DNA from 3 places in the Leucobacter sp. NPDC015123 genome. Region 1 is predicted to be linked to each of the others. Evidence: predicted binding sites of a transcription regulator. Region 1 holds the regulator's gene; each other region holds the start of a gene.
The links. Region 1 encodes LexA, which represses DNA repair genes until DNA is damaged. Its sites were predicted from a motif close to TCGAACANNTGTTCGA; they were not measured.
Positions count from the first base shown of each region.

Region 2: uvrA (excinuclease ABC subunit UvrA) is a predicted target of LexA. The motif match lies at 3,724-3,739, and genes of this name have one in related genera.
Region 3: ruvA (Holliday junction branch migration protein RuvA) is a predicted target of LexA. The motif match lies at 3,907-3,922, and genes of this name have one in related genera.

Region 1 is NZ_JBIBVH010000004.1:243,313-250,617, forward strand. It holds gene ACF07D_RS10195 (DsbA family protein) at 1-595, opposite strand, end outside; gene ACF07D_RS10200 (histidinol-phosphate transaminase) at 688-1,773, opposite strand; gene ACF07D_RS10205 (LysM peptidoglycan-binding domain-containing protein) at 1,853-2,296, opposite strand; gene lexA (transcriptional repressor LexA) at 2,581-3,243, shown strand; gene ACF07D_RS10215 (hypothetical protein) at 3,406-3,879, opposite strand; gene ACF07D_RS10220 (hypothetical protein) at 3,893-4,309, opposite strand; gene ACF07D_RS10225 (hypothetical protein) at 4,418-4,834, opposite strand; gene ACF07D_RS10230 (hypothetical protein) at 4,930-6,714, opposite strand; gene ACF07D_RS10235 (methylenetetrahydrofolate reductase) at 6,908-7,305, opposite strand, start outside.
Region 2 is NZ_JBIBVH010000003.1:89,344-96,648, reverse strand. It holds gene uvrB (excinuclease ABC subunit UvrB) at 1-1,676, shown strand, start outside; gene ACF07D_RS07115 (VOC family protein) at 1,721-2,119, opposite strand; gene ACF07D_RS07110 (hypothetical protein) at 2,212-2,718, shown strand; gene ACF07D_RS07105 (siderophore-interacting protein) at 2,784-3,638, opposite strand; gene uvrA (excinuclease ABC subunit UvrA) at 3,771-6,812, shown strand; gene uvrC (excinuclease ABC subunit UvrC) at 6,823-7,305, shown strand, end outside.
Region 3 is NZ_JBIBVH010000003.1:303,244-310,548, reverse strand. It holds gene ACF07D_RS08210 (DUF5684 domain-containing protein) at 1-147, shown strand, start outside; gene ACF07D_RS08205 (DUF2207 family protein) at 144-1,949, opposite strand; gene leuA (2-isopropylmalate synthase) at 2,105-3,871, shown strand; gene ruvA (Holliday junction branch migration protein RuvA) at 3,975-4,583, shown strand; gene ruvB (Holliday junction branch migration DNA helicase RuvB) at 4,592-5,587, shown strand; gene yajC (preprotein translocase subunit YajC) at 5,679-6,158, shown strand; gene secD (protein translocase subunit SecD) at 6,211-7,305, shown strand, end outside.

The sequences.
Region 1 (7,305 bases):
TCACGCCGACATCCTTCGCGAACGAGACAAGCGTGTCGACTGTGAGCTCACCGTTGGCGTCATGCGCGCTCTCGGGCGCGTGGTAGACGGCATCGTAGAACTCAAAATACTTGCCCTGCTCCCCCGCCGCGCGCGAGGCGGCCGCGATGAGGATCGAGTTCTCGCCGCCGACGAGCGCCGCGTCGTGGATCTCGAGCCGGACCTTGCCGGTCTCGACGTACTCTTCGATCAGCACGGGCAGCGTGTCTCGCGAGAAGGAGCCGCAATACGGGCAGCGGAAGTCTGTCCACTCGTGCAACACGACCGGCGCATCGATGTCGCCGAGCGCCCTCGGGTCGTTGGGATCGAGGCGATCGACAACCGGGCAGGTATCGGCCGTCTGCTCTCCGTCGTTTCCGGCGCCCTCTGCGCCAGCACCTTGACCGGTGGTTGAGCCGCTCGCCCCGGAGCCCCCGGTCGTTCCTTGCAGCCCCTGAGCACCGAGGGCTGCAACAAGCAGCAATGCGACGGCAGCGAGGATGACTGTCGCCAAGCGCATGCGACGGTAGCGGCGTTCAAGGGAAGGGCGGTCGAGCGACTCGATGGGCTGAGGCATGCAACCGAGCCTAACTGGCTTTCCCGATAGTTTTGCCGTTAAACCTTTGGTGCCCGCAGCATCCGACCGCATTCGCTGCCAGCCTGGATCACCTAGACAGCGCCTGCCGGGCCAAACTCTGTGATCGCCGCGATAACAGCGGACGTCTCTTCAGCTGTACCAGCAGTGATGCGGACGTGGCCGGCTATCCCGAGGTCGCGAACGAGAATGCCTTGGGCGCGAAGGCGTTCAAATACCTCGCTTGGATCGGCGAATCCACCGACGAGCAAGAAGTTCGAGCCCGACTCGTGGACAACGTATCCGAGGCCGGTGAGCGCACCTGCCAGCCGGTCTCGCTGGGCGCGAATTTCGTCGACGGTGGCGAGCATCGCGTCGGCGTGCTTCACAGCAGTAGTCGCAGCGGCCTGTGTCAGGCCGGAGAGGTGGTACGGGAGCCGAACAAGGCGGAGCGCGTCAACAATGGCGCTGTCTGCAGCAAGATAGCCAAGTCGGACCCCCGCGAAGGCGAAGGCCTTGCTCATCGTCCTGCTGACAATCAGACGGTGGCGGCCTTCGAGCAGCGAGATTGCGGTCTCGTTCTCGGTGTCGAACTCTTTGTAGGCCTCGTCGACGACGAGGATGCCATCGAACGCGTCGTATGCCGCGAGGATCGTCTCAAGCGCCATCGGGGTGCCTGTGGGGTTGTTTGGAGCGCAGAGCACGACGATGTCGGGTTTGTGCTCGGCAATCGCCGAGACAACGAGCTCGGGGGTCACGGTGTAGTCAGCATTGCGGGGAACTCCGATCCACCCGGTGTCGGTACCGCCGGCGAGCAACGGGTACATCGAGTAGGTGGGAGTGAAGCTCATCAGCGTGCGACCGGGCCCACCGAACGCCTGCAGGATCTGCTGGAGCACTTCGTTCGAGCCGTTCGCCGCCCACACCTGTTCGGGGGTGAGGCCGTGGCCCAGGTAGCCGGCGAGTGCCTCGCGCAGACCGATGAACTCGCGGTCTGGGTAGCGGTTCACGTTGCGCAGTGCGGCAGCAAGCGCCTCCGTCGCTTCCGCGATGAAGGCCTCGGGAAGAGGGTGCGTGTTCTCGTTCACGTTGAGACTCACCGGGACCGCAGCCTGCGGTGCGCCGTACGGGGTCTTACCGACGAGATTGTCACGGAGAGGGAGATCGCTCAATTCAGCCACCTCTTTAGTCTACTCAGCGGCCACCGACGATTACTCGGCCACGAAAGAAAGGGCACCAACTGCGCCGGGCAACTGCCAACTACGAGAGGTCGGACGCCGGGAAGGTCGCCTCGTCGCCCGCGAAGCGCAGAGGAACAGCAATCGCATCGCCGGCTTGCAGGTCTGCTGCCTGCATCTGATTCAGACGCTGAATTTCTGCCACCACGTCGCGGGGGTCTGCGGTCGGCTCCAGTGCGGAAGCAATACTCCACAGCGAGTCGCCCGACTGCGCCACAACGTATGGAAACTCCTGCGAGCTTGCCGCGCCGTTGGCGACCGCGCCAGGGGCCGCGAACGACGCCGCGACGCCAAGCGCCCCAGCAATAAGAATGGTGGCAAGACCCCCAAAGACCACGCGCCCGCGGCGAGTCAGCTTGAGCCGGGTCTTGGGTGCGGTGGCGGTCGGGGAAAAGACAGCGCGCACGCTGGCCCGGTCTGCATCGATGCGGGGGCCCATTGCGGTGACAGTTGCTGTAGCAGTCATGAGGGGTTCCTCTCTTGAGAGTGTTCGAACAAATACCGTTCGGTCGAACATCTATTTCGAATATATCTTCGAATGAACGATTTCGCAAGGCAAGAATTCGAAGAAGTTTGACGCGAATACGCGCGACACTCGAACAAATGTTTGCCTCGCCTCGAACATCCGAGCTAGGGTTCGAACAGTGCCCTCACCTAACCAGTGACCACCGACATTCACCGTTTCTCCGTGAATAGCAGCCCGACTCCAGCGGCCAATCGGCCGCGGTCCCAGACTCGAGAGGACGAGCCATGAGCGATCTGGCCTCACCCCCACAAAAGCCGTTGACCGAAAAGCAGCAGGCGATCCTCGAGTTCATCGCGCGCTCCGTTGAGTCACGGGGCTACCCGCCGAGCATGCGCGAGATCGGCGACGCCGTCGGACTCTCGTCACTGTCGAGCGTCACACACCAGCTCAGCCGCCTCGAGCTCGGGGGCTACATCCGGCGAGACCCCAACCGCCCACGCGCGCTCGAGATCCTCGTCGAGCTCGCGGTCACGAGCAGCGCCATCGCAGACGCGCCGGCTACGGAGACCCAGGAGACCGCATACGTTCCGCTGGTGGGTCAGATCGCCGCAGGCGTTCCAATCACCGCCGACCAGCAGGTCGAGGAGGTCGTACCGCTCCCCCGCCAGCTCGTGGGCGACGGCCAGCTGTTCATGCTGAAGGTTGTCGGAGATTCGATGATTGACGCTGCGATCTGCGACGGCGACTTCGTCGTCGTGCGCCAGCAACGCGAGGCAGACAACGGCGACATCGTCGCCGCCATGCTCGATGGCGAAGCAACCGTGAAGGTGTTCAGACGGCGCGACGGCCACACATGGCTGCTGCCCCGAAATAGCGCTTTCGAGCCGATTCTTGGCGACCATGCCGAGGTACTCGGGAAGGTCGTCGCGGTCTTCCGCTCCGTCTAACTCGCACGCCCAAGGTGATCGCGTCGACGATGTGGCTTCCGGGTCGACGAGGCTAGCCGCAGTGACCCTGCCCAGTCTCGGACCGCTCCGATCCCGATGGTCTCGAGCACCCCGGCCTTCACGCAACACAGCACGCACTCCTGCCGCTGCTCGGTGTAACCGCTAGAGTTCGGGGGCCTCACCGCCAGGGCTGAAGAAGCATTCAGAAGCCGACGACAACCGGATCTGGTCCGGAGCAAACCCTGTAGCGACACGAACTGTTGTGCCTGTTTCTGGATCGGTGATCCCTAACCTGTGTTGCCGGAAAACGTCAGGATCTGAATGCGTTTCGTAGCCGGCCTTTGTGAAGTGGTCTTCAAGGTCCTGGATGATTGCGTCGGTATCAGTGCCTGCAGCGACGGTGATCACTGCGTCACCATGCCACCGATACCAGCTCCTCCGACATACAGATAGCTCACCCGTTCCGGCCTGCGCAAACTTCACAAAGACACCTTCAGGCGTCGCGCCTGCGAGCTCACGCTCCATTGATTGAGTCGCGGCCTTCACCTCCGCAAAAGACGGACGCTCCGCGGGTTGCGCGCACCCTGCGAGGGCGAGCAACCCAACGAGGAGACCGATGACGCTTTGCGGTTTCATTGTTGGCCGATGCTTAGAAGTCGCCACCGGGGTATACGCCCTCGGGGAGCACAAAACACTCAGACGACCCTAGAAAATCGATGTGGGTCGGTTCCAGGCCTTCCCCGATGAGAACATCGGTTGTAGTTTCGGGGTCTTTTACCCCAATCTGGTAATTCCCATCGATATCTAGGCTGTTTCTTATGATGTATTTCGTGTTTGCGTAGTGGGTTTCGATGTCGCGGACGATCGCTTCGATATCGGTGCCTTCAGCAACAGTGATGGTCATTCCGCCGTACCAGCTGTGTGATTCTTCTCCACATTGAAACAAAGTGCCTGTATCGGACTCTCTCACATGAATAACGACGTCTTTGGGGATCAGGGCCGCGATTTCACGTTCCATTTCCTGGGTAGCCGCTTTTGCTTCCTGCCACGTCAGTTCTGTGTCCACTTCCGGCTCCTTCTGTGATGCCGGCATGAGCGATGAACACCCGGCCAGACTCAGCAGCCCCACGACAAGACCGATAACGCTTTGCGGTTTCACTGTGGTGACCGAGGCCTAGAAGTCGCCGCCGGGGTAGACGCCTTCGGGGAGCACGAAGCACTCAGAGGCTGACGACAGATCGATGTGGGTTGATTCGAGGCCTTCTCCTACGAGGATGCGTATCGTGGTTTCTGGGTCTTTCACCGCGATGTTGTAGTTCCCGTTGAAGTCCAACCGGTTGCTTGTCAGATAGTTCGTGCTTGCGTAGTGGGTTTCGATGTCGCGGACGATTGCTTCGATGTCGGTGCCTTTAGCGACGGTGATGGTCATGCCGCCGAACCAGCGGTCCGAGCCGTCGCTGCAGGGCATGAGCGTTCCTGTGTCTACTTGGTAGACGTCGACGATGACGTCTTTGGGGATGAGATCCGCGATTTCACGTTCCATTTCCTGGGTCGTGGCTTTTGCTTCTTGCCACGTCAGTTTTGTGTCCACTTCTGGCTCCTTTTGTGACGCTGCCGTAAGCGTTGAGCACCCGGTCAGACTCAGCAACCCTACGACGATCATCGAGGTGAGTACGTGTTTCGTGTTCATCGTTCGAGCGCCTTCTTCAACGTGTCAATCACATCTTGGTTGTCATCGTCGGTGGTGGCGATGAGGTTGTGGTTGGCTACGAGTTCGTTCAGGTCGGGGGTGTCGCCCCCATAGCCTGGGTAGACCAGGCTCGTGAACGCGGGGTCTCGTCGGGGGTATCGTCCTTCGCCGACGTAGCCCTCTCGCTGCGCACGCGTCAGAACGTCCTCGTAGGAAACGTCAAGGTAGGCGGTTGTGGCTGCGGGTTCCCAATCGGGGAGCATCCAGGCCCCAGCGAGCGAGATCACCTTGTCGTAGCGGGCTCCCGCGACTTCAGAACTCGTGAGGTTCGCGAGTCCCCAACTGTGGCCGACACCCATCTGCTTCACGCCGGAAAGATAGGGGTCTGCCCGCATTCCGGCTTGGAAGCGCTCGAGTTGTTCGCCTGCTGATCGCCCGAATTCGAGGTCGTTTGCTTCGGTGATTCGAAGCATGTTCGCGTTCCCGGTTTTCTCGTTTTCTCCGGGGAAGATCCCGTCTTTGTACACGAACGCGACACTCCCCGGAAGCCCCTTTTTCCCGGTCAAGTACTTGGCGATGTGTTGGACGCCGCCGTTGTGGAACGAGTGGAGGCTGGTGTAGGTGCCTGGTACGTAGGTGATTGCTCGGATGGTGTCTGGGCCGGGGGTGCCGAGCATCTCGACGATGCGAGAAGCCGCGGGATCGTAGAGGTACAGCTGGACTTCCCCGTTGACGACCTTGGTAAGGTACTCGATCTGCTTTTGCAGGTGGGACGCGTTCTTGTCGCCAGGCTTTAACGCGGCGAGTTCTGCTTCGATAGTCTTCATGATGCGTTCCGCGTTGTACTTGTTCGCGGTGACGCGTGCGAGGGCGGGCATCCCGTCAAGAGCCCCCAGCACGTGCGCGTACTTTTTCAGGATCTTGTCTGCGTCAAATCCGGGGGTTGCTGTCAGAAGTTGCCATATCGAGGCGACTTGCTTGACGGAGAGTGTCCCCCCAAGGAGAAGCTGCTGGAGTGCTTCGGGGTTATCCGCGACGACAGCTAGCGTGATGAGGAAATCGTTGATGCGAAAGGCTCGTAGGCTGTCGAACGCGTCAGCGACCGCCGTCATCCATGTTTCATCGCGCCGGTTCTCGTCAATCAACCTTGAGAACCCGTCCAGCATGGGGGCGATAGCGATCGACGTCCAGGAACACGACCCCTGAAACGATGCCGTAGCGGAGTGCACTGCGGTGAGGGCTGACTCCATCCTGCGTGTGAGTCCTTGTGAGGTGGTGACAAAGTGCCGTAGCCGTTCCGGATCTGCAGAACTTGTCCCTTTCGCCCCACCGTTGGCGACGTGTCTGGTGCGTGCGCTGGGACTGAACGATGCGGTGATGTGTGGGGACGCTACCGGGATCGAGTCTGGTTCCGGTTCCGGGTACCCAGCAGGGGCAGGGAGCCCTTGAACTGATGCGGCGTACTCTTCTTGCCGTCTCGCATCGTCGCGTTGTTTCCAGGCGTCGTGCGCTGTTTGCCGGTCGCGTTCTTTCCTCGCTGCGGCCTTCGCGTCCTGCACCTGCCCACGCACCTCGTCCAGGAGTCTTGCAAGGCGTCCCCGTTCCTGACTCTCCGTCTGGGCAGCGGTCACGAACAGGCGCGAGTATCCGCCCTTGAAATCGGTGACGGCAGCAGTGACTGCGTTGGAGCGGATGTAGCCGATGCCACGGAGTGTGTCGTCGGCTGCCTCGAGCGCTTGGGCGAGTGCGTCTGCGACGCCGTCGTCAAATTGGATAGCCAAGCCACACTCCTTCCGACACGCCTCACAAAAAAGGGGGCCTGCAACTTGCAGGCCCCCCAACGGTCAACAATCTACCTCACCATCCACCACCGAATCAAGCGACGAACGTATTCCAATTGCCGAGATGTTATGTACTCCATGAATTCAAGGCTTGATTGGCATTCTCCGCGCACGTGCGGGCACAGCCGGCGGGCTATGAGAGCAGGTCGAGCTCGCTGAGCACAGCGAGCACCTGCTCGTGCCTGTTGAAGGTGTACAGGTGAATCGACGGGGCGCCGCCGGCGAGCAGCTCGCGGGCAAGGTTGATCGTATGCTCGACACCGAGCTCAGGGGCGTATCCCCCGGCTTCCTCCATGGCGTGTTCGAGACTGGTGGGCGCGGGCCGCCCCGCGAGTGATGCCACCTTGCGCAGCTGACCGCTTGTCGAGACCGGCATGAGCCCAGGAAGCAGTGGCATCTGCAGCCCCGCGTCACGTGCCGCGTCAGCGAAGCTCAAGTACTCGTCGGCGTGAAAGAACAGCTGCGTGATCGCGAACTGGGCGCCTGCCGCCTCCTTCGCGAGCAGCCAGTCAATGTCAGCCGCCTGGCCCC
Region 2 (7,305 bases), on a different contig from region 1:
GTCGCGACGTCGTCGTCATCTCGACAGTGTCGTGCATCTACGGCCTCGGCAAGCCCGAGGAGTATTACGAGGCAATGGTGCCGCTGCAGGTTGGGGATCGCCTCGACCGCGATGTGCTGCTCAGGCGCTTCGTCCAAATGCAGTACCAGCGCAACGATATCGAGTTCGTTCGCGGAAATTTCAGGGTGCGGGGCGACACTGTCGAGATCATTCCGATGTACGAGGAACTCGCCATCAGGATCGAGTTCTTCGGCGACGAGATCGAGGCGCTGTACTATTTGCATCCACTCACAGGCGACGTGGTGAAACAGGTCGAGAGCGTGTCAGTCTTCCCCGGGTCACACTACGTCGCGAGCCGCGAGGTCATGAACCGTGCGATGGCTGACATCTCGACCGAGCTCGAAGCGCGCTCAGCCGAGCTGAAATCGCAGAACAAGCTTGTCGAGGAGCAACGTCTGCGCATGCGGACGACGTTTGACCTCGAGATGATGGAGCAAATCGGCTTCTGCTCTGGCATTGAGAACTACTCAATGCACATGGATGGGCGCGTCCCTGGGGAGGCCCCGCACTGTCTGCTTGACTACTTCCCTGACGACTTTCTTGTCGTCATTGACGAGTCGCACGTGACGGTGCCGCAGATTGGTGCGATGTATGAGGGCGACTCGTCGCGAAAGCGCACGCTTGTCGACCACGGGTTCCGACTCCCGAGTGCGCTGGATAACCGCCCGCTGAAGTTTGGCGAGTTCAAGGAACGCGTCGGCCAGACCGTTTACCTCTCGGCGACCCCAGGGAAGTACGAGATGGAACTCGCCGACGGCGTGGTCGAGCAGATCATCCGACCGACTGGGCTCGTCGATCCAGAAATCGTCGTGAAGCCCTCGGAGGGGCAGATCGACGATCTCCTCGAGGAGGTACGCCGCAGGGTCGAGCGCGACGAGCGTGTGCTCGTCACGACGCTCACAAAGAAAATGGCTGAGCAGCTCACCACCTTCATGGAAGAGGCCGGCGTCCAGGTGCGCTACCTGCACTCCGACGTCGACACACTTCGACGGGTAGAGCTGCTCACGGAGTTGCGCGCCGGCGTGTTCGACGTGCTCGTTGGCATCAACCTGCTGCGTGAGGGTCTCGACCTTCCTGAGGTGTCGCTTGTCGCCATCCTCGATGCCGACAAGGAGGGGTTCCTCCGGTCATCGACCTCACTCATCCAGACGATCGGCCGCGCGGCGCGAAATGTCTCGGGCGAGGTACACATGTACGCCGACCGAATCACGCCGTCGATGCAGCTTGCTATCGAGGAAACGAACCGGCGCCGCGAGATCCAGATCGAGTACAACACCAAGCATGGGATCGATCCGAAGCCGCTGCGCAAGAAGATCGGCGACATCACGGAGGTACTCAACCGGGAGGCCGCAGATACGGACGAGGTGCTCGCGAACCGAACGTCCAGGCACGCGCAGAAGGGCTCACCGCAGCGAACGAAGGGCAAGGCCGCGTCGCGGGCGGGAGCGATCGGTGCGGAGGGCGCAGACAAGCTCGAGGAGATCATCGCCGACCTCACCTCGCAGATGTTGCTCGCCGCAGAGGAGCTCAAGTTTGAGCTCGCGGCGCGGCTTCGCGACGAGGTCTCCGAGATGAAGCGCGAGTTGCGCAGCATGGACGCTGCAGGTCACATCTAGGCAGCCGCCGGGGTTGGCGGCGCGTGCATACGCCGCCAACCCCGCTAGCTCACTGAAAGCGGCGCATAGAGGTCGATCGCGTTCCCGTCAGGATCCATGACTGTCGCGTAGCGCTGGCCCCAAAACGCATCCCACGGCTCAACTCGGGAACGAGCCCCGCCCGCCACGAGCTTGGCAAACACCTCGTCGACTTCTGCCGGTGACGCAGCCTCAAAGGCAAATGCGACGCGGTGACTGCCTGACGGCAGCTCGTAGGCTGGGTCGAAGCCTCGAATTGTCTCCAGTGTGTCCCAGCCGATACGCATCCCTCCGTCAAGCAGGACCTCGACATGCGCCTCCGTTTCGGCCCCCTCCGGAATATCGAGGCCGAGAGTGCGGTAGAACGCGAGTGACGCCGAGAGGTCGTTAGTGACGATACCAATGAAGTTGAATGCAAGTGTCATGGACGCAGCATAGCTCGCACCCCCGTCATCCCTTTGAATGATTTTCACTAGCTGCGACCCGACGCCCGGGGAAACGCGCGTAGCCTGAGGCCATGACTTGGGAATCCCTCCTACGGAAGATCGATAGGCTGGCCGGTGGCCGCGGGGCCGGGGAACGAATCGCTGCGGCAGAACTCGCCCACGCGAAGACGCGCAGAGCGTTCAGCTGGATTTGGTGGCTGCTTGGCGCCGAACTGCTGCTCGGTGTTGGAGCGGTCGCTACTGCTGCCATCCTCGTGGGCTCCGGCTCATCAGTGCCAGTTGCCGTGTGGATGCGAACGGTAGTCGTGCTTGGCATGACGCTCACGCTCGGCTATTTCGCTTGGCGGGCATCACTCGGCTGGCGGTGGGCCTATAAGCGACTCAGACTCTTCGCCCAGATATTCCCAGTCGTGACACTCGTGATTGCCGCAATCCCAGGGCTGTACCCAGGTTGGATGATCACCGAGCAGATCGTTTTTAGCCTGCTCATGATCGGAATAGGCGACTTCCTGACAAGCGACCACATGCGATGGGCGTTTCGACACGCTGATTCAGCCCCGGAGCGCGCTGCTTCGTGACGTCGCACCTGGAGCGGGCAATGCAGCTCACTCACCAGTACTGCGTGCTCACGGCCCGCAGCTCGCTAGATTTGCCCGATCGCCTCGCGCTTTTCTGCTTGGAAGCGATCCTCACGGCGGCCATACGCCCAATAGGGAGAGAGCGACAGGCTTGCGCGATCAATTCCACGCTCGTCCGTGAAGTATGGACGCAGCGCCTTCATCGCGCCGCGTTCGCCGTGCACGAAGACATGCACGCGGCCGGGCAGCCACTCGGCTTCGCGCACGGCGTCGACAAGCACAGTCGACGTCCCCGCCGCAGCAGTGCCACGGAACAGCCAGTTCACCGTGATGCCAGCTGGGCTACGGAGCTGGAGCACGTCGGCCTCGCCCGCGACCTCGATGAAGCAGACGCCTACCGCGTCTTCGGGCATCGCCTCGAGCGCCGAGGCGATCGCGGGAATCGCAGACTCGTCGCCCGCAAGTAGGTGCCAGTCGGCGCTCGGATCGGGGGCGTACCCACCTCCAATTCCCCGAAGCACCACGGGATCGCCTGGCTCGGCCGCAGCCGCCCACGGCCCCGCGATGCCTTCGGTGCCGTGCACGACGAAGTCGATCCAGAGCTCGCCTGCCCCGTGATCCACGCGCCTCACCGTATAGGTGCGGGTCGATGGCATCTCCTCGGGTGGCAACTCGTCGCGCAGCGCGTCGAGGTCGTAGGGCGGCTCAATGCCGCTGCCTGGCTGCCTGAAGAGCATCTTGCTGTAGGCGTCTGTATACGGTCCCGCATCGATTTGCGCCATGTCAGGCCCGTGCGCGACGATACGCACGAGGTGCGGGCTGAGCTGCACACGCTCCTTGACGGAAAGCACTATCTGGGGTCGCGCCGGGCGCGGGGGTGCTCCAGATGCGGAAGCTGCCATGATCACTACCTCATTCATCAGATGATCTTGTCTCGACTGTCAAGACTGGCATACTCCGAGCTTGTTCTCTAGGCTGACGCCAGCGGCGAACACGGAAGTTTTTTAGAACACATGTTCGAATCAGGGACGGGGAGACGCTAAGCTAGGGGAGTGACTTCTCAGAGCAAAACACCTATTCGTTCCTCGGCAGCGCACGCGCACATCAGTGTCCAGGGCGCTCGGGTGCACAACCTCAAGAACGTTGACCTTTCGATTCCGCGGGACTCGCTCGTTGTCTTTACTGGCCTATCGGGCAGCGGTAAGTCGAGCCTCGCGTTCGACACGATCTTCGCGGAAGGGCAACGTCGCTACGTCGAGTCATTGAGCGCCTACGCCAGGCAGTTTCTTGGCCAGGTCGACAGGCCCGACGTCGACTTTATCGAGGGGCTGAGCCCCGCCGTGTCGATTGACCAGAAATCAACGAACCGCAACCCGCGCTCGACAGTGGGCACGATTACTGAGATCTATGACTACATGCGTCTGCTCTGGGCCAGGGTCGGTATCCCGCACTGTGCGGTATGCGGCGAACGCATCGAGTCTCAGACCGTGCAGCAGATTGCCGACCGCCTCATGCAGCTCGAGGAGCGCACCCGCTTTCAGGTGCTTGCACCCGTCGTCTCAAAGAAGAAGGGCGAGTTCGTCGACCTGTTCCAGGAGCTCGCGGCGACTGGATACTCCCGCGCGATAGTGGACGGCGAGCTCATCCAGCTCAGCGACCCACCGAAACTGAAGAAGCAGATCAAGCACGATATCTCGGTCGTTATCGACAGACTCGTCGCCTCTCCGGATGGGCTGGGCAGGCTCACCGACTCGCTGGAGACCGCACTTCGGCTCGCAGACGGCACGGTGCAGATCGACTATGTTGACCGCGACCAAGACGCAGATGACCGCATGCAGCTGTTCTCGGAGCAACTCTCATGCCCGAATCAGCACCCAGTTCAACTCACGGAGATTGAGCCACGGACATTCTCGTTCAACGCCCCCTTCGGCGCGTGCCCAACGTGCTCCGGGCTCGGTACCAGCATGTCTGTCGACGAAGACCTTGTGCTTGGCGACCCTGAGCTGTCAATCAGCGAGGGCGTGATCATTCCGTGGACGAGTCAGGGCAAGAGCCTCTACCAGTACTACGAGAAGCTTCTCGTTGGCCTCTCAAAAGACCTCGACTTCTCACTGAAGACCCCCTGGGGCGAGCTCGACGAAGACGTGCAGGAGGCTGTACTTCGAGGCAACGACTTCAAGGTCAACGTGCGCTGGAAGAACCGGTTCGGCAGAGAGGTAAAGTACACAAGCGGGTTTGAGGGTGTCATCCCGTTCATCGAGCGGCAGTACGCTGAGGCCGAAAGCGACAACCGCCGCGAGCGATGGTCCGAGTTTCTGCGTGAAGTTCCCTGCCACGTCTGCAACGGCCAGCGACTGAAGCCTGAAGTGCTCGCGGTGACCGTCGATGACGAGTCGATCGCGAGTGTTGGCGAGTTCAGTCTGCTCGACGCCAAGCACTTCTTTGACAGCGTCGACCTCAGCGAACGAGACGCGAAGATCGCCGCTCAGGTGCTTCGCGAGATCAGGCTCCGCTTCGACTTCCTCATCGAGGTTGGGCTTGGGTACTTGACGCTCGCTCGCGCCGCAGGCACCCTGTCAGGCGGCGAGGCCCAGCGCATCCGGCTCGCGACCCAGATTGGCTCGGGACTTACGGGAGTGCTGTACGTGCTTGATGAGCCGTCAATCGGCCTGCACCAGCGCGACAACAGGCGCCTTATCGAAACGCTCGTGAAGCTCCGTGACCTTGGCAACACGCTCATCGTCGTTGAGCACGATGAGGAGACGATTGAGGCAGCGGATTGGCTTGTCGACATTGGCCCCGGCGCCGGCGTCGAGGGTGGCACCGTGGTCCACTCGGGGCTGCTTCCCGAGTTGCGCGCGAACACCAACTCAGTCACGGGCGACTATCTCGCTGGCCGCCGCGCCATAGAGACGCCACTGACACGCAGGCCACTCGACAAGAATCGCGAGCTCAAGGTCGTCGGCGCCCGTTCGAACAACCTCCAGAATGTCGACGCAACATTCCCGCTTGGCGTCATGACGGCGGTCACCGGCGTCTCAGGCAGCGGTAAGTCGACGCTTGTGAACGACGTCCTCTACCGAGTGCTCGCAAATCAGCTGAACGGCGCCCGCATGGTCCCGGGCAAGCACACTCGTGTCACTGGTCTTGAGCACCTCGACAAAGTGGTTCATGTCGACCAGGCACCGATCGGTCGCACGCCGCGCTCGAACCCCGCGACGTACACTGGCGTCTTTGACAAGATCCGTAACCTGTTTGCAGACACCCCCGAAGCGAAGACTCGCGGCTACCTGCCCGGCCGCTTCAGCTTCAACGTCAAGGGCGGCCGGTGCGAGGCATGCTCGGGCGATGGAACGCTGAAGATCGAGATGAACTTCCTCCCCGATGTCTACGTCGCCTGTGAGGTGTGCGGCGGCAACCGATACAACCGAGAGACGCTGCAGGTTCGTTACAAGGGCAAGAACATCGCCGAGGTCCTCGAGATGCCAATCGCAGAGGCGGAACAGTTCTTTGAGCCGATCTCGTCGATCCACAGGTTTATGAAGACCCTCGTCGACGTCGGCCTCGGCTACGTTCGACTCGGCCAAAGCGCCACAACGCTTTCGGGTGGTGAGGCGCAGCGCGTAAAGCTCGCAACCGAGCTACAGAAGCGCTCGAACGGCCGCAGCATTTACGTGCTCGATGAGCCAACAACTGGTCTGCACTTCGAAGACGTGCGTAAGCTCCTGCTCGTACTGAACGGGCTTGTCGACAAGGGCAACACCGTCATCACGATTGAGCACAATCTCGATGTGATCCGCAGTGCGGACTGGGTGATTGACCTCGGCCCAGAGGGCGGATCCGGCGGTGGAACGATCCTCACCACAGGCACCCCGGAGCAGGTCGCGCAGCACTCAGAGAGCCACACGGGCGTGTTCCTTGCCGAGGCGCTTGAGAAGGCTCCCGTCGCGCGAACGGCACGGAAGGCGCTCGCGGTGGCGCCTGCGGCACCCGTAGCTACCAAAAAGGCCTCAGCAAAGAAGCCCTCAGCAAAGAAGTCTTCAGCAAAGAAGTCTTCAGTACAGAAGGCCGCCGCGGCTACGGTCGTCTCGTGAGGGCGGCGGCGTGACAACTGACCCGCGTCGCGGGGGCAATTTAGCAGGTGAACCTGCTGACCCCCGCGACGCGTTCAAGCCCGCGTCGGGAGAGATCCCTACGAGCCCTGGGGTGTACCGCTTTTCAGACCGCCAGGGCCGCGTACTGTACATCGGCAAGGCGAAGAACCTCAGGGCTCGGCTTGCGAACTACTTTCAGCCGATGCATTCGCTCATGCCGCGCACCCGCCGCATGCTGTCGCTGGCCGCAAATGTCGACTGGACTGTCGTTGCAAGTGACACCGAGTCGCTCGTCCTCGAGCACACCTGGATCACTGAGTACAAGCCTCCGTTCAACGTGCAGTTCAAGGACGACAAAACGTACCCCTACCTTGCTGTGACGCTGGGGGAGGAAGCCCCACGGCTGATTATTACCCGAAACGAACGCATCAAGGGTGCGAGATATTTCGGGCCCTACCCGAAGGTGTGGGCAATCAGGGAGACCGCTGCTCTG
Region 3 (7,305 bases), on a different contig from region 1:
ATCTTCGCGATTTTCGTCGCCCTGCGCCTCGGTGCCAACTTCGGGAAGGGGGGCGCATTCTCAGTCTTCCTGTTGTGGATGTTCCCCGTCATCGGATACTTCATCATCGGCTTGGGAGACGCACGGTACCAGCCGCGGGCCCACTAGCGGCCTCCGCTGAAACCGCCTCCGCCGCCTCCGCCAGCGAAGCCTCCGCCTGTCGAGCCGCCTGAACTCGACGAGGTGTAGCTCACCGAGCTTGACAGCGATTCGGTGTAGCTCGCGAGCGTGCTCTGGAAGCTGCCGAGACCGTGCACGGCGAGCGCCGGGTACCAGTAGGGCACGTAGTTCTGCTGCTGCTCGTAATGCACCTGCAGGGTCTTCGTCCACTCCTTCTCGAGATTGAAAAGCATCGCGTAGGGGAGCAGCCGCTCGTATAGGTGGATCACCGCCATGCCGTCGACCTCCCGGCGCTCGGCACCGCTCGCCGACTGCAGCGTAGTGATCCTGTCTTCCTCAGCGACCTTGATGAAGAGGCGAACTCCCTCAAGGTACTCCCGAGTTTCGGCCCCGAGGCGAGTGTGCACGGTGTGCTTGACGGCGGCGAACACGCCAACTCCGGCGAGGAGCAGGCCGCCGAAGAGGAAGAGTGCAGGCAGCGCGGAGCCGCGCGTTGCGAGCCCGACGATCCCCAGCGCCAACAGCACCGCTCCAATTGCGATCGTCGTGTACCCGAACGCCCGTCCGCCCGGCGCGTGGGCCTTCTCGAGGTAGCCTCGCGCAACGGCCGCAGCAGCGCCTGAGGCAGTCAGCTTCGTCATCTTCTCGGCGAACTTTGTGCTCTTCTGAGGAATTGCCTTCGCGGCGCCCGGCTCGGCCCCGGGCACGAGGGCAGCGAGCGTGCGCGCGTCGAGCTCGTCAACTGCCCGTTGTGGATCGAGCACCCGGACGATCTGGGCGCGCTTGCTCTTTCTCTTGCCGGCGCGCTCGTCCTCTTCAAGCCGAGTCGCCCCGAGCACCGCCAGGTGGATGATCTCCGCGGCCGCCGGCGCAGCGGCACCTCCGCCAAAGACCGGAGCAGCGAGCAGCGGCGGGAGACTCGTGGGAACGTCGTACTGGGGCACGATGGTTCCCCGAGCAGTGCTGCGCTTGCCTCGGAAGCGCGCGACGCTGATCCCGCCCGCGACCGCTGTCGCCAGACCGGCCCCTCCGATAATGATCGGCATGCCGTCGAGCGCGAAGTTTGGCAGGCGCTGTGGCGGCTGCGCGACGGCGCCTGGTGTGAGTCCGATTGCGACGGTGACGCCTTCCCGTGGGCCGAGCGGGAGATCGGAAACGCGGATCGGATCCGCCTCGGTACCGGAGCCGGTCATGGCGCACTCGGCCGTGCTTTTGGGGGGCCCGAAGTAGCACCTGCCGTTGCCGTCGAGGCTCGGCGCTATGGCGTCGGAAAACGACACCTCGGCGCTGAAGTTGGCGACGGGCTGCGCGTGTTCGAAGTCGAGGAGGTCCCAGTAGAACTCGTCCGCGGCGTCGTCATCGCGGGGGAGCACGACGTCGGAGAGCGTGTAGCTCAGTACGTACGTTTGGGGGCCGTGCACGTAATTGTCGTCGCCGACAAGCACGATGCGGAAGCCATCCTCATCGTCGACCTCGAACGGCACGGACGTGCCCCCGGCGTCGGTGACCGTGAAATCGCGCGGATCCGTCGAGGCGCGTTCATAGTTGATCGGGATCCCGCGGACGATGCCCCGGTTCTGGTCGGTCTCGGGGAAGCGTGGACTGATGGTTTCGGTCACCGTTGCAACTGCGCGGCCCGCATCGTCCACTCCGACTTCGGCGTCGACGTGCCACGAGTCGTACGAGAAGTCGTCGACGTCCGCGAAGGCGGGGCTTGCCGCAAGCGTCGGAACGACGAGTAGACCCGTGGCGGCGAGTACGAGCGAGCTTGTCCGCAGAAATTTTCGCATATCGTCGAGGTTACGCTAAACTGTTCCCATGCTGTTCGGCTCGCTTCTTCTTAGCTGCCGCGACGAGTCCTCGACTTCGAACTAATTCAGTCTCAGGCCTTCCTCGTCGCGGTGTTTGTGTTTGGCTGAGCGAACGAAACGAAGAAGGAAACGTCATGAAGAACATGCAGCAGCCCTCCGGTATGCCAATCCACCGCTACCGTCCGTACAGCGAGATCATTCCCGTTGAGCTGCCCGATCGCACCTGGCCGACGAAGCAGATCACTGAGGCGCCACGCTGGTGCGCCGTGGACCTTCGCGACGGCAACCAGGCGCTTATCGATCCCATGAGCCCCGAGCGCAAGCGGGTCATGTTCGACCTGCTCGTGCAGATGGGCTACAAGGAGATCGAGGTCGGGTTCCCATCGGCGAGCCAGACCGACTTTGACTTTGTTCGCCAGCTCATCGAAGAGAACGCGATCCCTGACGACGTTACGATTCAGGTGCTCACTCAGGCGCGCGAGCACCTCATCACCCGCACCTACGAGTCGCTTGTCGGCGCGAAGCAGGCGATCGTGCACCTGTACAACTCGACCTCCATCTTGCAGCGCGATGTGGTGTTCCGCTCAGACCGCGAGGGGATCAAGCAGATCGCCGTCGAGGGAGCCAAGCTCTGCCGTGCGGCTGAGCACATCTGCGAAGACACAGATATTTACTATGAGTACTCTCCTGAGTCGTACACGGGCACAGAGCTCGAATACGCTGCGGAGGTCTGCAACGCCGTGCTCGAGGTGTTTGAGCCGACCCCAGAGCGCAAGGTCATCATCAATCTGCCCTCGACAGTGGAGATGGCGACGCCGAACGTCTACGCCGATTCGATCGAGTGGATGGGGCGCAACCTGAACCACCGTGAGAACGTCATCCTGTCGCTGCATCCCCACAATGACAGGGGCACGGCGGTTGCCGCGGCAGAGCTCGGCTACATGGCTGGAGCCGATCGCATCGAGGGGTGCCTGTTTGGCAACGGTGAGCGAACCGGTAACGTCGACCTCGTCGCGCTCGGCATCAACATGTTCACCCAGGGTATTGACCCGCAGATCGACTTCTCCCGCCTTGACGAGGTTCGCCGCACTGCCGAGTACTGCAACCAGCTGCGCGTCCCCGAGCGGAGCCCGTGGGCGGGTGACCTCGTCTACACCGCGTTCTCCGGCTCACATCAGGACGCGATCAAAAAGGGCTTCGAGCGTATGCAGGCTGACGCCGACGCCGCAGGCGTCTCGATCGATGAGGTCGAGTGGGCAGTCCCGTACCTGCCAGTTGACCCGAAGGATCTCGGTCGCTCGTACGAAGCCGTCATTCGCGTGAACTCCCAGTCAGGCAAGGGAGGCGTTGCCTACCTGCTGAAGACGGACCACTCGCTCGACCTGCCGCGCAGGCTGCAGATCGAGTTCAGTGCCGTGGTGCAGGGTGTCACCGACTCCGAGGGTGGCGAGGTCTCAAGCGATGCCATCTGGACAATTTTCCAAGACGAGTATCTGCCCTCGACAGGGGTCGACGGCGTCGAGCGCTGGGGGCGTTACGAGCTGTTCCGCACGTCAAGCGTCAGCGCTGGCGACGGTGTCACGAACCTCACCGTCGAATACCGTGACGGTGACGAGCAGCGCGAAGAAACCTCCCAGGGCAACGGGCCCGTCGATGCGTTCATTAATTCCCTGAACGATTCTGGTCATGCCGTCACGCTGTTTGATTATGTCGAGCATGCGATGAGCGAGGGTGGTGACGCTGTCGCAGCCGCCTACGTTGATCTCGAGGTTGACGGCCAGCGCCTGTGGGGCGTCGGTATCGACCCTGACACGAGCCGTGCGACGTTGAAGGCAATCGTGTCCGCAGTGAACCGTTCGGTCCGCAACTCAGCTGCGCAGCGCGAAGCGGTTTCCGCTTAGCTCCCTCGGTGCAGAACCCCGCTGCCCCACCCTATTCGCACATATGTTCGAATTTGCGGTGTGGCGCAGCGGGGTTTGTGCGTCATCCCCATAGGCTTGGCGTGTGATTGCTTCGTTACGCGGTGAAGTGCTGGCCTCTGGTGCCGGCTGGGTAGTGCTTGGTGTTGGCGGTGTCGGCATGCGTGTTGAGGTGCCGAGCGGTCGCATGGCGCAGCGCACACCGGGGGAGCAACTCTTCTTGCACACCTCGCTTGTTGTGCGCGAGGATTCGCTCACGCTCTACGGCTTCGAGACCGAGGCGGAGCTCGCGACATTCGGGTTCTTGATCGGCGTCTCGGGAGTCGGGCCCCGATCCGGCCTCGGCGTGCTCTCTGAGCTGTCGCCGGGCGAGATTGTTCGCGCAGTCACCGCCGAAGACGATAAGCCGTTTCGCAAGGTGTCTGGGATCGGCCCGAAGACCGCAAAGCTCATCACTGTTTCGCTCGCTGGCAAGCTGAGCGCGCTCGCGTTCGAGGACGCCGGCGAGGAGGCGGTGGTTGCCGCCCCGGACGAAGCGCTGATCGAAGCCGTCACCGAGGGCCTGCAGGGACTCGGCTGGAGCGAGGGTGAGGCCCGTCAGGCGGTGAGTGATGCCCGTGACGCCGGCGCCGAGATGACGAACGCGCAACTGCTACGAGCTGCGCTCACTCTGCTGCAGCGGGGGCGCCGATGAGCGCGCCAATGTCCGGGGAGCTCTCACCCCAGGCGCTGCCCACCGAGGTGAGCTACGAGGGCGCGCTCCGGCCAGGATCGCTCGCCGAGTTCGTCGGACAAGAAAAGGTTCGTGAGCAGCTCGGCCTGCTCCTCGGGGCAGCCCAGATTGACGGCCGCACGCCCGACCATATTTTGCTTGCCGGGCCGCCGGGCCTTGGTAAGACAACTCTGTCGATGATCGTGGCGACCGAGCTCGGGGTGCCGCTCCAGCAGACGTCTGGCCCCGCGATCCAGCACGCAGGTGATCTCGCTGCGGTGCTATCGGCACTCACGCCCGGTGAGGTGTTGTTCATCGATGAGATTCACCGAATGGCACGCAGCGCCGAGGAGATGCTCTACCTTGCGATGGAAGACTTCAAAGTCGACATCATGGTTGGTAAGGGCGCAGGGGCAACGTCGGTTCCGCTCGAGCTTGCCCCCTTTACCCTTGTCGGTGCGACGACGCGAGCTGGCCTGCTGCCGAATCCGCTGCGCGACAGGTTCGGGTTTACCGCGCACCTCGAGTACTACGCCACCTCTGAGCTGGAGGGGGTACTGAGCCGCGCCGCGGGACTACTCGACTTTCCGCTCCACGATGCCGGAGTCGTCGAGATCGCCGGGCGCTCGCGCGGGACGCCGCGCATCGCGAACAGGCTTCTGCGTCGAGTGCGGGACTACACGCTGGTGCACGGCACCCAGCCCGACGAGCGTTCTGTTCGGGCCGCGCTCTCGCTGTATGACGTCGACGAGCACGGGCTCGACAGGCTCGACCGGGAGGTGCTGCGAATCATCGTCGAGCGCTTTGCTGGCGGACCGGTTGGGCTCTCGACTCTGGCGGCCTCGGTCGGGGAGGAGGCTGAGACGATCGAATCCGTTGTCGAGCCGTTCCTCATGCGGGCTGGCCTTATCGCAAGGTCCCCGCGTGGCCGTATCGCGACCTCGCTCGGGTGGGCGCATCTGGGGATCGCCCCACCATCCCCATAGGGTGCTGGCGCTCGCAGGAAACCCCGCTAGACTTGTGCAGTCCGTGCGTGTTCAAGGGCGCGCTCACTAACTTTGGAAGGGTCTCCGCCTCATGGATCCGATGACACTCATCATGCTTGGCCTCGTCGCCGTGCTCATTTTCTTCATGTTCCGCAACAGCAAGAAGCGCCAGGCGCAGATGGCAGAGATGCAGAACAACATGCAGCCGGGTGCAGAGGTCATGCTTCAGTCAGGGATCTACGGCACCATCGTTTCTGTCGATGAGGAAGAGAACCGCGTCACCGTGCAGAGCGGCACGAGCACGCTCGTTGTCCACCGCAACGCTGTCGGCCAGATTGTGACCCCCGCAGATGCGCCCGTTGAGGAGAACGAAGCAGCGACGCTCGCTCCCGACGACGACCCAGAGTTTGGCGAGCGCTTCGCTGCGGCTGATGACGCAGCGACTGAGGCAGAGTCGACAGTTGATTCGGCAACTGATTCGGCAGTCGATTCAACAATCGATGCAGCGACAGATCTCGGCGGTGCAACCTCCGCTGAGAAGCGCGACGACAAGAACTCCGACAAGGAGTAAGGACCCTCCGGTGTGATGCTTCACACCGTTATCTGAAAGCGAGACAGCTGTCTTGGCGAAATCATCCGTCGCGCCCGCGGTGCGGAGCGCACGTCGCTCGCTCATTTTCCTGCTCGCCATCATTGTCGGACTCACTGGGCTCATCACGCTCGGTGTGTTCCGCAGTGATGCGACCTGGACTCCGAAGCTAGCGCTCGACCTGCAGGGCGGCACGCAGATTCTGCTTGCCGCAAACCAGAACGACGGCAAAGCCGTCACCGGTGAGCAGCTTGACCAGGCTGTGGAGATCCTCCGGCAGCGAGTGAACGCTTCTGGCGTTTCTGAGGCCGAGATCACCACGCAGGGAAACAACCATATCTCGGTTGCGATTCCCGGCAAGGTCGATGACGCAACGCTCCAGCGCATCCAGGCTTCGGCTGCGCTCGACTTCCGTGGGGTCTTCCTGGAAGCGGCCGCTGGTGCGGCGCAGCCCGAGGACACCGGCGAAAGCGTTGAGGGCGCGGATGGGGATGCCGCCGCTGGCGACAATGCCACCGATGAGGCGGCTGCCGGTGACACTGCGGCAGATGCCGCCACTGGCGACTCGGCAGACGAGCCCGCAGCTGACGGCACTGCCTCGGACGCAGACACCGGCGACCTGTACCCGGATCCGCTCCCGTCGGATCCGGCGGATCAGGCCTGGCTTACTCCTGCGCTTCTCGAGGAGTTCGCGTCGTTCACTTGCACATCAGACAACGCGCTTGAGGTTGCGAACGCCGCTGACGACAAGCCGCTCATCACGTGCGATGAGACAGGCATGCTGAAGTACGTCCTCGGTCCTGTAGAGCTCTCGGGTGACGTCATCACTGATGCTGTCTCGCAACAGCAGTCGATTCAGGGCGGCACCGGCACTACTGGCCGCTGGGAAGTCGCAATCACGATGAACAAGGAGGGCTCGCAGAAGTTCGGCAAGGTCTCGACCCGCCTCTACGGGAAGCAGCCCCCGCTCAACCAGTTCGCGTTCGTGCTTGACGGCAAGGTCATCTCGGCCCCGACGATGAACGCGCAGATTCTTGATGGTCGCCCGGCGATCTCGGGTAACTTCACCAAGGAAAGTGCCCAGGTGCTTGCCGATCAGCTGAAGTTCGGCGCCTTGCCCATGAGCTTC